DNA from 3 places in the Stenotrophomonas sp. NA06056 genome. Region 1 is predicted to be linked to each of the others. Evidence: predicted binding sites of a transcription regulator. Region 1 holds the regulator's gene; each other region holds the start of a gene.

Region 1 (4,166 bases):
GAGGAAGTCCTCTGCGGTCTTCTTCATCTTTTCCAGCACCTTGGCCGAGATTTCCTGCGGCGCCATCTTCTTGGCATCGCTGGTGGCGACCCAGGCGTCGCCATTGTCATGGGCCAGGATGCTGTACGGAACGTGCGCGATGTCCTTCTGCACTTCGGCGTCGGTGAACTTGCGGCCGATCAGGCGCTTCACCGCGTAGAAGGTGTTCTTCGGGTTGGTCACGGCCTGGCGCTTGGCCGAGGCACCGACCAGGACTTCGCCGTCCTTGGTGTAGGCGACGATCGACGGGGTGGTGCGATCGCCTTCCGAATTTTCGATGACGCGGGCCTTGCCGCCGTCCATGATCGCCACGCACGAGTTGGTGGTGCCGAGGTCGATACCAATGATCTTGCCCATGGGGGACTCCTTGAAGGATGTTGTTTTTGTCAGTCCGGCCGTTCGGCCGGTGGATGAATGGGATGTGGGGGAGGCTCGTGGAACATTCAAGCCATCCCCCGAACGCTGTGTTTCCGTTCGCCGAATACGTTCAGCGTCGGTCGTGCCGATGCCCCGTCCGGGGCAGGGAAACCCGCGCCAGGCTTGGCCCGGCGCGCGCCGTCAATCGGCGGCAACCACCACCAGCGCCGGCCGCAGCAGGCGCTCGTTGAGCAGGTAACCCTTCTGGAACACGGTCACCACGCTGCCCGGGGCGGCACCGGGGGTGGCGACCTGGCTGATGGCCTGGTGGTGTTCCGGGTTGAACGGCTGGCCGGTCGGGTCCAGCAGGACCAGGCCATTGTCGGCGGCCACCTTCAGCAGCTGCCTGTAGGTCATTTCCAGACCTTCACGCAGCGGATGGGCATCGTCGCCGGCGGCCTTGAGGCCGGCATCGAGGCTGTCGAATACCGGCAGCAGCTCGCCCAGCAGCTTCTCGTTGGCGAACTTGCGCGCCTGCTCGATGTCGCGGGCCACGCGCTTGCGCTGGTTGTCGAGGTCGGCGCGCTCACGCAGCGCTTCGGCCTTGACCTGCTCCACTTCGGCGCGGAGCTGTTCGATCTGTTCGTTGACGCCCTCGGCGGCAGCTGCGTCGGCGGCGGCCTGCTGGGCGGCGATGTCTGGCTGATCTTGATTCATGTCTGGGTCCCTGGCGGTCACTCTCCGCCTCCACCCACCCTAGTGTGGGCGGGATGCTGCGTTTCAAGCGTCCGATGCACCGGGACTTCGTCCACCGGGCGAAAAGGCCGCACCGAGCACATCGGCGGTGGCCTGCACCAGCGGGATCATGCGGTCGTAGGCCATCCGTTTCGGCCCGATCACGCCCAGCACGCCCAGTACCTGGCCATTGGCGGTGTACGGCGCGGTGACCAGCGAGACGCCCTGCAGCGGCACCACGCCGGTTTCCTCGCCGATGAAGATGCGCACGCCGGGGGCCTGGATGGTCCGTTCCAGCAGCTGCAGGATCTCGCGCTTGCTGGAGAACAGCTCGAACAGCTCGCGCAGGCGCTCCAGGTCTGACAGGTCCTGCACCCCCATCAGACGGGTCTGGCCGGCCACCAGCATGTCATCGGCCGGCGGCTGCAGGGCCTGCTCGGCCAGCTCGATGCTGTGCGCCAGCACCTGCTCCAGCTCGGACCGCGCGTCGCGCAGCTCCAGCAGCAGGCGGGTGCGGATCTCGGCCAGCGGCAGCCCGGCGAAGTGCGCATTGAGGTAGTTGGCCACCTGCTCCAGCTGCCCGGGTGCGAAGTCCTGGCGGGTCTCGATCACCCGGTTCTGCACCTCATTGTCGGCAAACACCAGGATCGCCAGCACCCGGCGCCCGTCCAGCGCCACGAAATCGATCTGGCGGAACGCAAACTGCTCGCGGCGCGGTGCGCTGACCACGCCAACGAAATGACTCATCGCCGACAGCAGCTCCGAGGCACTGCCGAGCAGCGCCTGGGTACTGCCGCCTCCAGCCAGCTCCTGACGCAACCGGGCCAGCTCGCCTTCGCCCGGCGGCTGCATCTGCAGCAGGCTGTCGACGAACACCCGATAGCCATGCGCGGTCGGAATCCGGCCCGCCGATGTATGCGGCGAGGCCAGCAGGCCCAGGTCTTCCAGGTCACCGAGGATGTTGCGGATGGTGGCCGGACTGACCTCCAGGCCGGCCACGCGCGCCAGCGTCTGCGAACCCACGGGCTCGCCATCCTGGATGTAGCGCGCGATCAGCGTGCGCAGCAGGTGCCGCGCACGTGGCGCAAGTTGGTCGGGAGAACCGTGCATGGAATCAACCTGTGAGACAGGGACATTAGATAATGGCGGCGCATCCCCTTGGCAAGTCATTGGACGACCCCGCCGCGCGTGCTAGCGTTGCGCGGCTGCAGACACCCCCTTACCCATGCTCAGACATCTTTCAATCAAGGATTTCGCCGTCGTCCGCGCCACCGAACTGGAGTTCGGGCCGGGCATGACCGTGGTTTCAGGCGAGACCGGCGCAGGCAAGTCGCTGATGGTCGACGCACTGGGCTTCCTGTCCGGCCTGCGCGCCGACAGTGGCGTGGTCCGCCATGGCGCGGCCCGGGCCGAACTGTCTGCCGAATTCGCACTGGACCAGCTGCAGGCCGCCCGCCAGTGGCTGGCCAGCAATGAGCTGGACGATGACGACCAATGCCAGCTGCGCCGGGTGATCCGCGCCGACGGCGGCTCACGCTCGTGGATCAACGGCCGCCCGGTCACCCTGGCGCAACTGGCCGACCTGGCCGGCCTGCTGGTGGAGATCCATGGCCAGCACGAGCAGCAGGCCCTGCTGACGCGTCCGTCGCAGCTGGCCCTGCTGGACGCCTACGCCCGCAACGAAAGCGAACGCCGCCAGGTGCGCCGCGCTGCCGCCACCTGGCAGGCGCTGGTCGATGAATCCCTGGCACTGTCGCAACAGGGCGATGTGAGTGACCGCATCGGCTTCCTCGAACACCAGCTGCGCGAGCTGGACCGTGAGGATCTGGAGCCGGAGTCGATTGCCGCGCTCGGCGCCAGCCATCGCCGCCAGGCGCATGCCAGCGCGCTGTTGAGCGCCTGCCAGGCGGCTGCGGACCAGCTCAACGGTGACGAAGGCCACTCGGCACTGGATCTGCTGCAGCAGGTGCGGCATGAACTGGCGAGGGTCGCCGAACATGACCCGCGCCTGGGCGACGTCGACGCCTTGATCGACAGCGCCTCCATCCAGCTGCACGAAGCCCTGGCCCTGCTCGACCGCGTGCATGACGACCTGGACGCTGATCCGGACCAGTTCGAAGAAAACGAGCGCCGCCTCGGCCGCCTGCACGATCTGGCACGCAAGCACCGCGTGCCGATGGACGAGCTGGGTACGCAGCGCGAGCGCATGCACACCGAAGTGGAGCAGCTGCGCGGCGCCGACGAACGCCTGCAGCGGTTGGCTGGCGAGATTGAAAAGGCCGCAGCAGCCTGGCGTGTCGAGGCCGCAGTGCTGACCACCAGTCGCCGCACCGCGGCTGCCGAGCTGTCGGCCACCACCACCGGCATCATTGCCGAGCTGGGCATGGGCGGCGGCCAGTTCCTCATCGAACTGGAACCGCAGGACAACGGCAAGCCGGACCCGCAGGGCGCCGAGCGCATCGAGTTCCTGGTGGCAGCCAATGCCGGCCAGCCACCGCGCGCGTTGCGCAAAGTCGCTTCCGGTGGCGAGCTGTCACGCATTTCGCTGGCCATCGAAGTCGCCGCGCTTGACCTCGATGCGGTACCGACCATGGTGTTCGACGAAGTCGACTCCGGCATCGGTGGCGCGGTGGCCGATATCGTCGGCCAGAAGCTGCGCGCCCTTGGCGAGAAGCGTCAGGTGCTGTGCGTGACCCATCTTCCGCAGGTTGCCTCCAAGGGGCACGCGCACTACCGGGTCAGCAAAGCGCCGGTGGAAGGCATGACCCAGAGCGCGGTGGAAAAGCTCGACACCAAGGCGCGCGAGGAAGAACTGGCGCGCATGCTGGGTGGCGTGGAGGTGAGCAAGGAAGCCCGCGCCGCCGCACGCAAGCTGTTGCAGGTGTAGGCCCCTGCACGCCTGCTGGCGCGCGTGAATCGCGGGCATTCATCCACGCATGGCGTGGATCTACAGGAATCTCCCGAACGGAACCGACGTGTAGAGCCGAGCCCATGCTCGGCTTCCGCGCGGCAGCGCGGCGCATGTCACCCCAGCG
Region 2 (4,166 bases), 2.2 Mb from region 1:
TCGACGCGATCCTTCTTTTCCTTCATTTCGATTTCGGTCGAAGCACCGACCTTGATCACTGCAACGCCACCGGCCAGCTTGGCCACGCGCTCCTGCAGCTTCTCGCGATCGTAATCCGAGGAGGTGTCTTCGATCTGGGTCTTGATCTGTGCAACGCGCGAATCGACCGCAGCCTTGTCACCCACGCCATCGATGATGGTGGTGTTTTCCTTGGAAACCTGCACCTTCTTGGCGCGGCCCAGGTCCTTGATGGTGGCCTTTTCCAGCGACAGGCCGACTTCCTCGGAGATCACGGTGCCGCCGGTCAGCACGGCCATGTCTTCCAGCATCGCCTTGCGACGGTCGCCGAAGCCCGGGGCCTTGACGGCCACGACCTTGACGATGCCGCGGATGGTGTTGACCACCAGGGTCGCCAGCGCTTCGCCTTCGACTTCCTCGGCCACGATCAGCAGCGGCTTGCCGGCCTTGGCGACGCCTTCCAGCACCGGCAGCAGGTCACGCACGTTGGAGATCTTCTTGTCGTGCAGCAGGATGTACGGGTCATCCAGGTCAGCGGTCTGCGACTGCTGGTTGTTGATGAAGTACGGGGACAGGTAGCCGCGGTCGAACTGCATGCCCTTGACCACGTCCAGCTCGTTGTCCAGGCCCGAGCCTTCTTCAACGGTGATCACGCCTTCCTTGCCGACTTCCTTCATCGCGTTGGCAATGATCTGGCCGATCGACTCGTCCGAGTTGGCCGAGATCGTGCCGACCTGGGCAATGGCCTTGTCGTCAGCGGTCGGCTTGGAGATGTTCTTCAGCTCGGCGACGGCGGCCACGACGGCCTTGTCGATACCGCGCTTGAGGTCCATCGGGTTCATGCCGGCGGCAACAGCCTTGGCGCCTTCGCGGATCAGGGCCTGGGCCAGCACGGTGGCGGTGGTGGTGCCGTCGCCAGCGTCGTCGTTGGTACGCGACGCGACTTCCTTCACCATCTGTGCGCCCATGTTCTCGAACTTGTCAGCCAGTTCGATTTCCTTGGCGACGGACACGCCGTCCTTGGTGATGGTCGGGGCGCCGAAGCTCTTCTCGAGCACGACGTTGCGGCCCTTCGGGCCCAGGGTGGCCTTGACGGCATTGGCGAGAACGTTGACGCCGCGCACCATGCGCGAACGGGCGTCTTCACCGAAACGAATATCCTTGGCAGCCATTGCAGTTACCTCATTGATAGCGCCGGGCCATGCCCGGCAGCTGGGTGTTTGGAATCAGGGGATGAAGCAGGTCGCGCCGACGCTCAGCCGATGACGGCGAGCACGTCGTCTTCGCGCAGGACCTTGTATTCGACGCCTTCGCTCTTGTACGAGCTGCCGGCGTACTGGCCGTAGATGACCTTGTCACCGACCTTCAGCGACGGCGCGCGCACGCTGCCGTTGTCCAGCGGCTTGCCCGGGCCCACGGCCACGACTTCACCCTTGGTGGACTTTTCCTTGGCGGAGTCCGGGATCAGGATGCCACCGGCGGAAACTTCGTCGGCTTCGATCGGCTTGACCACAACGCGGTCGTGCAGCGGCTTGATGCTCATGTGGGACCTCTTAAGTTATTGATTGGTCTGAAAAAGTCCGGCGATGTTAGCACTCACACCAGGTGACTGCCAGCAACGCGCGTGAAAAAGCCCGACAGGTCGGGAGCACGACAGAGATGGAGACCTCCGGAGACCTTTCAAGGCCCGGCCAGCAAATTTTTATCGACGCGCCGCGACAGCTCCATGTCCGTGGATCCGGTATTTTGGTGATGGGCGTCTCACTGTCAGATATCTGGCGTTCATTTACGACAAAGTGTCACCAGATCGGCTTTAGGGTGGCCCGGCATTCCCAATCACAAGGAGTAGTCGATGCGATTGCTGTCCCCGCTCGCCGCCGCCTGCCTGCTGGCACTGGCTGCCGCGCCGGCCCAAGCCGAAGTCTTCATCAACGAACTGCACTACGACGACAGCACCGCTGCCGGTGACGTCGGCGAAGCCATCGAAGTGGTCGCCACTGCCGGCGAGGATCTGTCCGGCTACCGCCTGTACCTCTACAACGGCAGCAATCCGTCGGCCGCCACGGTCTACGCCAACAACGCGGTACCGGCTGGAACCGCGGCCAGCTGCGGCAGCGCCACCCTGGCCGTGGTCACCTACCCCACCAACGGCCTGCAGAACGGCCCCAACGACGGCATCGCCCTGGTCGACGCCAGCGGCAAGGTGGTGCAGTTCCTCAGCTACGAGGGCGCGATCACCGCCTCCGGTGGCCCCGCCGCCGGCATGACCAGCCAGAACATTCCAGTTGCCGAAACCAACAGCACTGCCGCAGGCACTTCGCTGCAGCTGACCGGCAGCGGCAGCCAGTACGCGCACTTCACCTGGGCCGAATCGGCCAAGCAGACGTTCGGCAGCTGCAACAACAACCAGACCTTCAGCGGCGGCGGCACCCCGGGCCCGAACACGCCACCGTCGGTGTCCACCACCACGCCGGCACAGGGCAGCAGCACCTTCCCGGCCGCAGCCGATCTGGAAGTGGTGTTCAGCGAGACGGTCAACCTCGCCAGCGGCGCCTTCGCACTGACCTGCGGCACCTCCGGCAGCGTTCCCCTGACCTGGCCGGCCAGCGGCAAGAGCGTGAAGCTGTCGACCAACACCGCACTGGTCGCCGGTGAGGCCTGCCGCTTCGACATCCGTGCCGCACGCATCACCGATGCGCAGGGTGCCCGCCCGGCGACCGACAGCCGCATCGCCTTCACCGTGGCCACCACCACCGGCAATCCGGACCCGGGCAATCCCGGCGGCCCCGCAGGCTATTACTCGAAGGTCAACACCAGCAGCCCCAGCCAGCTGCGCTGCTCGTTGCACGCCACCATCAAGGGCCACACCGCGTACCCGTACAGCGGTTCGGGCACCAGCACCTGGACCATCCTGGAGATCGCCGACGAAGACCCGAACAACGCCGGCAAGATCCTCGATGCCTATCGCAACCGCAGCTACACCAAGGTGACCGACCGTGCCGGCAGTGGCAGCGGCCTGAAGTACAACCGCGAGCACACCTGGCCCAATTCGCTGGGCTTTGCCAGCACCACCGGCGACAAGGGCCTGCCGTATGCGCCCTACACCGATACCCACATGCTGTACCTGACCGACGCACAGTGGAATGCCGACCGCGGCAACAAGCCGTTCGGCAAATGCGACGCCAACTGCGGCGAGCGTGCCACCGAGGCCAACAACGGCCAGGGCGGTGGCAGCGGTGGCTATCCGGGCAATTCGAACTGGGTGCGCACGCCGGATGGCAACGCCGGCACCTTCGAAGTGTGGGGTGCACGCAAGGGCGACATGGCACGCGCGGTGATGTACATGGCCATCCGCTATGAAGGGGGCAAGGATGCGGCCACCGGCCAGTCCGAACCGGACCTGGAACTGACCGACGACCGCAGCAAGATCGTCAAGACCAGCAGTTCGCCGGCCTACATGGGCCTGCTGTCGACCCTGATCGACTGGCACCTTGCTGATCCGCCGAGCGCTGCAGAACGTGCCCGCAATGACGTGATCTACAGCTTCCAGGGCAACCGCAACCCGTTCATCGACCACCCCGAGTGGGCCACCCCGGGCCTGTTCACCTCGGCCAAGCCGGCCACCTGCCAGCTGGCCAACTGACACCGTTTGAAGAAAGTTGTATTTCCCCTGTCCGATCCTGACCCGGTCGGACAGGGGCCCTATACTCGACGGTCATGTCGACCGTCGATCCCGTCCTGCTGCTGTTGACCACCTGCCCGGACCGGGCCAGTGCCGAGCGCATCGCGCACGCGCTGGTCGCTGAGCATCTGGCTGCATGCGTGACCCGCCTGGACGGCGCACAGTCGACGTACCGCTGGCAGGGCGAGGTGACCACCGACGCCGAACTGCAGCTGCTGGTGAAAACCACCGCAAGCCGTGTCGATGAAGCCATCGCCCGGATCGTCGAACTGCATCCGTATGAACTCCCGGAGTGCATCGCGGTCGAAACCCGGGCCGGCCTGCCGGCGTATCTGGACTGGATCCGGGCACAGACCCGGGAGGACACTGATTGAAGACTCTGTTTGCGCGTGGCGCCGCCTTGTGCGCCCTGTTGTGGCTTTCATTGCCGGCCTTCGCGCTGGATGAGAAAGATCTGCTGCCGGTG
Region 3 (4,166 bases), 1.5 Mb from region 1:
TGCCGGGTGTGGAGGTGATCGGCTGCGACAGCATCGAAGACGCCCAGCATGCGCTGGCGCAGGGCCCGGTCGACCTGGTCACCACGTCGTTGACCCTGCGCGATGGCGACGGCCTGGCGCTGGCGCGGATGGTGCGCGAAGCGGCCCGGCAGGCCTATGTGCCGGTGATCGTGGTCTCTGGCGACGCCCAGCAGCATCTGGAGCAGCGCCGCTTCACCGAGTACGTCACCGACTACTTCGACAAGGCGCTGGGCCACGAGGCGCTGGCGACCTTCATCCGCGGCTATGTGCAGCCGCAGACCATTCCTGGCGCGACCATCCTCTACATCGAGGACAGCCGTGTAGTGGCCGAGGCGACCAAGCGCATGCTCGAGCGCCAGCAGCTCAACGTGATGCATGTGGTCAGCGCTGAAGAAGCGTTCACCCTGCTGACCGCCGAATCGCTGGGGCGCAGCCGCCATCGCATCGACCTGGTGCTGACCGACGTGACCCTCAAGGGGGAGCTGAGCGGCCGCGACGTGGTGCAGCGCGTGCGCGTGGACTTCGGTTACGGCAAGCGCCGCCTGCCGGTGCTGGTGATGACCGGCGATGGCAATCCGCACAACCAGACCGGCCTGCTGCAGGCGGGCGCCAACGACCTGGTGCTGAAGCCGATCGAAGAGCGCCTGCTGATCACCAAAGTGCTGTTCCAGCTGCGGCTGGCCCGACTGAATGATGGACCCCTGTTGCGATGATCGATGAAGTAGTGGACACCCCGGCGATCCAGCTGGAACCGAGCTGGAAACAGCGTGTTGGCGATTACCTGTTGCAGCCGCAGATGCGCGAGCTGTCCAGCTTCCTGCGGCAGCGCAAGGGCAGTGGTGCGGCGGTGTTCCCGCCCGGCCCGCAGATCTTCGCCGCGTTCGATGCCACTCCGTTTGATCAGGTGAAAGTGGTCATCCTCGGCCAGGACCCGTACCACGGCCGTGGCCAGGCCCATGGACTGAGCTTCTCGGTGCAGCCGGGCGTGCCGGTGCCGCCGTCGCTGTTGAACATCTACAAGGAAATCGAGGGTGACCTCGCCATCCCGCGCCCCGACCACGGCTGCCTGATTCCCTGGGCACAGCGCGGCGTGCTGCTGCTCAACGCGGTGCTGACGGTGGAAGAGGGCAAGGCCGGTGCCCATCAGGGGCGTGGATGGGAGGGCTTCACCGACCACGTGGTGGACGTGCTCAACCGCGAGCGCGAGGGCCTGGTGTTCATGCTCTGGGGGGCGTACGCGCAGCAGAAGGGCAAGGTGATCGATGGCGGTCGCCACCGCGTGCTGAAATCGCCGCATCCCTCGCCACTGTCGGCCCACCGTGGTTTCCTCGGCTGCCGCCATTTCTCGATGGCCAACGAGTACCTTCAGCGCCGCGGACAGACCCCGATCGACTGGTCGCTGCCGCCGCGGGCGTCGCTGGCGTCTTCGGACTGAACGGCGGGCAACGCTGCCCGGTGTTGAAAGGGCCAAACCCTCGCCTGTTCAGCTCCCTTTGACCCGGAATGGCCGTGTTTTCCGCGCTAGTAGGTTGAATTCCAAGGGATTGTGTATCCCGAAAAGCGCGCTCGCCACTGTCATCAAATCGCGTTACGGTAGGGCTCTGTTTGGGACCAGTGTTTCATCAGTGGAATGCTGGAACTTTTTCCTCCTTTAGCAGTCCAAATCCCGGACTGCTAAGATGGGTGCCTATGAGCCAGAACACCTCTACTGCCCTTGTGGCAAACAATCTGCCGATTCCCAGTGCGCTCGGTTCGCTGGACGCCTATATCGGTGCCGTGCACCAGATCCCGGTGCTGTCGGTCGATAACGAACAGGACCTGGCCCGTCGCTTCCGCGACGGCAATGATCTGGATGCTGCCCGTGAGCTGGTGCACTCGCACCTGCGCTTCGTGGTGCACGTGGCCCGCGGTTACAACGGCTACGGCCTTGCATTGGGCGATCTGATCCAGGAAGGCAACATTGGCCTGATGAAGGCGGTCAAGCGCTTCGACCCCGACATGGGCGTGCGCCTGGTGTCCTTCGCCGTGCATTGGATCCGTGCCGAGATGCACGAGTTCATCCTGAAGAACTGGCGCATCGTGAAGGTCGCCACGACCAAGGCGCAGCGCAAGCTGTTCTTCAACCTGCGCAAGTCGAAGAAGCGCTTGGGCTGGATGAACGCTGCCGAAGTCAGTGCGGTGGCCAAGGACCTGAACGTGTCCGAGCGCGAGGTGCTGGAAATGGAATCGCGCCTGTCCGGCCGCGATATCGGTTTCGATGCGCCGACCGATGAAGACAACGACCACGCGCCGCCATCGCCGGCCGCGTATCTGGTGGCCAATGACGAAGACCCGTCGCTGGCCTACGAGCGCGAAGACAGCGAAGACAACCAGATGCAGCTGCTGCGCGAAGGTCTGGCCGAGTTGGATGCCCGCTCGCGCGACATCATCCGTCGTCGCTGGCTGGACGCGGACAGCAAGGTGACGCTGCAGGAGCTGGCGGACGAGTACGGCGTGTCGGCCGAGCGCATCCGCCAGGTGGAAGCGAACGCGCTGAAGAAGATGAAGGCGCTGTTCACCGCCTAAGGTGGTGACGCGTTTGAGTGATGGAAAAGCCCGGCATTGCCGGGCTTTTTTTTGTCTGCTGGATCCACGCCATGCATGGATGTGCGCGATCCGGTGCACACTGTGGTCGGACGTCAAAGGCTGTGCGTGATCGGCGACGCAGTTCATGCAGAGAGATCGGAATGAGTTACGAGTACAGACTGGTGTTCGACCACGCATCGGTGGCGCGAAGGGTGATGCAGGTGTTGGCTGCGGACGCTGCCTGTGTCGGTCGGCAGGGGGCCGATCTCTGGTTGAAGGATCCAGGACTACACAGCGATGCTGACTACGACGTGCGGCTGACGTGCGAAGGCGAGTGCTCTCTGTGGCTGCAGGTCCAGCTCCGTTCCGACTATCTGCATGCACTCCTGCACGATGCGCTGGATGGAGCATCGGTGCTCTGTCATGAAGAGGGCAATGTCAGTGAAGCCGTAACGCTGCGCGCCGTATTTTGCATCCGGTGACAACGACCCGGTACTACCAGGTCGCTGCTTGCCGATAGATCCACGCCAAGCGTGGATTCAACGCGGGCCTCAGCCCTCCCGCGCGATCGCCCGCCAGCCGATATCGGTACGGTGGAACTCGTTGGCCCAGCTCACCTTCGCCACACCGGCATAGGCATTGGCCTGCGCGTCGCGCACGCTGTCGCCCAGCGCGGCCACGCACAGCACGCGGCCGCCGGCGCTGAGCACCTGGCCCTGCGCGTCCAGCGTGGTGCCGGCATGGAACACCTTGGCGCTGGCCGGCACATCACCCAGGCCGGAAATCACATCACCGGTGATCGGCGCTTCCGGATAAGGCTTGGCCGCCATCACCACGCCCAGCGACGGGCGTGCATCCCACTGTGCCTCGATCTGGTCCAGGAGACCGTCGATCGCTGCCTCCACCAGGTCCACCAGGTCGGACTGCAGGCGCAGCATCACCGGCTGCGTTTCCGGGTCGCCGAAGCGCACGTTGAACTCGATCACCTTCGGCGCGCCGCTGGCATCGATCATCAGGCCGGCGTAGAGGAAGCCGGTGAACGGAATGCCGTCGGCGATCATGCCCTGCACTGTCGGGTTGACCACCTCGCGCATCACCCGCGCGTGCACTTCAGGGGTCACCACCGGGGCCGGCGAGTACGCACCCATGCCACCGGTGTTCGGGCCGGTGTCGCCGTCGCCGACGCGCTTGTGATCCTGCGAGGTGGCCATCGGCAGTGCATGCACGCCGTCGACCATCGAAATGAAGCTGGCTTCCTCGCCGTCGAGGAATTCCTCGATCACCACGCGCGCGCCGGCATCGCCGAACGCGTTGCCCGAGAGCATGTCGCGTACCGCGTCTTCGGCTTCGGCCAGGGTCATCGCTACGATCACGCCCTTGCCGGCGGCCAGGCCGTCGGCCTTGACCACGATCGGGGCGCCCTTCTCGCGGATGTACGCCAGCGCGGCGTCCACTTCGGTGTGCACCGCATAGAACGCGGTGGGGATGTTGTGGCGCGCAAGGAAGTCCTTGGCGTAGGCCTTGCTGCCTTCCAGCTGGGCGGCGGCGGCGGTGGGCCCGAAGATGCGCAGGCCGGCGGC

The links. Region 1 encodes HrcA, which represses chaperone genes, less so after heat shock. Its sites were predicted from a motif close to TTNGCACTCNNNNNNNNNGAGTGCNAA; they were not measured.
Region 2: a site for HrcA is predicted at 1,608-1,634, ahead of HUT07_RS01550 (co-chaperone GroES). Genes of this name have one in related genera too.
Region 3: a site for HrcA is predicted at 1,673-1,699, ahead of rpoH (RNA polymerase sigma factor RpoH). Genes of this name have one in related genera too.

The regions. Positions count from the first base shown of each region.
Region 1 covers NZ_CP054931.1:2,520,190-2,524,355, forward strand. The annotation lists gene dnaK (molecular chaperone DnaK) at 1-396, opposite strand, end outside; gene grpE (nucleotide exchange factor GrpE) at 598-1,113, opposite strand; gene hrcA (heat-inducible transcriptional repressor HrcA) at 1,177-2,241, opposite strand; gene recN (DNA repair protein RecN) at 2,357-4,018, shown strand; gene HUT07_RS11170 (LysR family transcriptional regulator) at 4,156-4,166, opposite strand, start outside.
Region 2 covers NZ_CP054931.1:347,772-351,937, reverse strand. The annotation lists gene groL (chaperonin GroEL) at 1-1,190, opposite strand, end outside; gene HUT07_RS01550 (co-chaperone GroES) at 1,274-1,561, opposite strand; gene HUT07_RS01545 (endonuclease) at 1,871-3,661, shown strand; gene cutA (divalent-cation tolerance protein CutA) at 3,736-4,074, shown strand; gene HUT07_RS01535 (protein-disulfide reductase DsbD domain-containing protein) at 4,071-4,166, shown strand, end outside.
Region 3 covers NZ_CP054931.1:4,010,592-4,014,757, reverse strand. The annotation lists gene HUT07_RS18185 (response regulator) at 1-734, shown strand, start outside; gene ung (uracil-DNA glycosylase) at 731-1,456, shown strand; gene rpoH (RNA polymerase sigma factor RpoH) at 1,711-2,586, shown strand; gene HUT07_RS18170 (hypothetical protein) at 2,748-3,068, shown strand; gene purD (phosphoribosylamine--glycine ligase) at 3,138-4,166, opposite strand, start outside.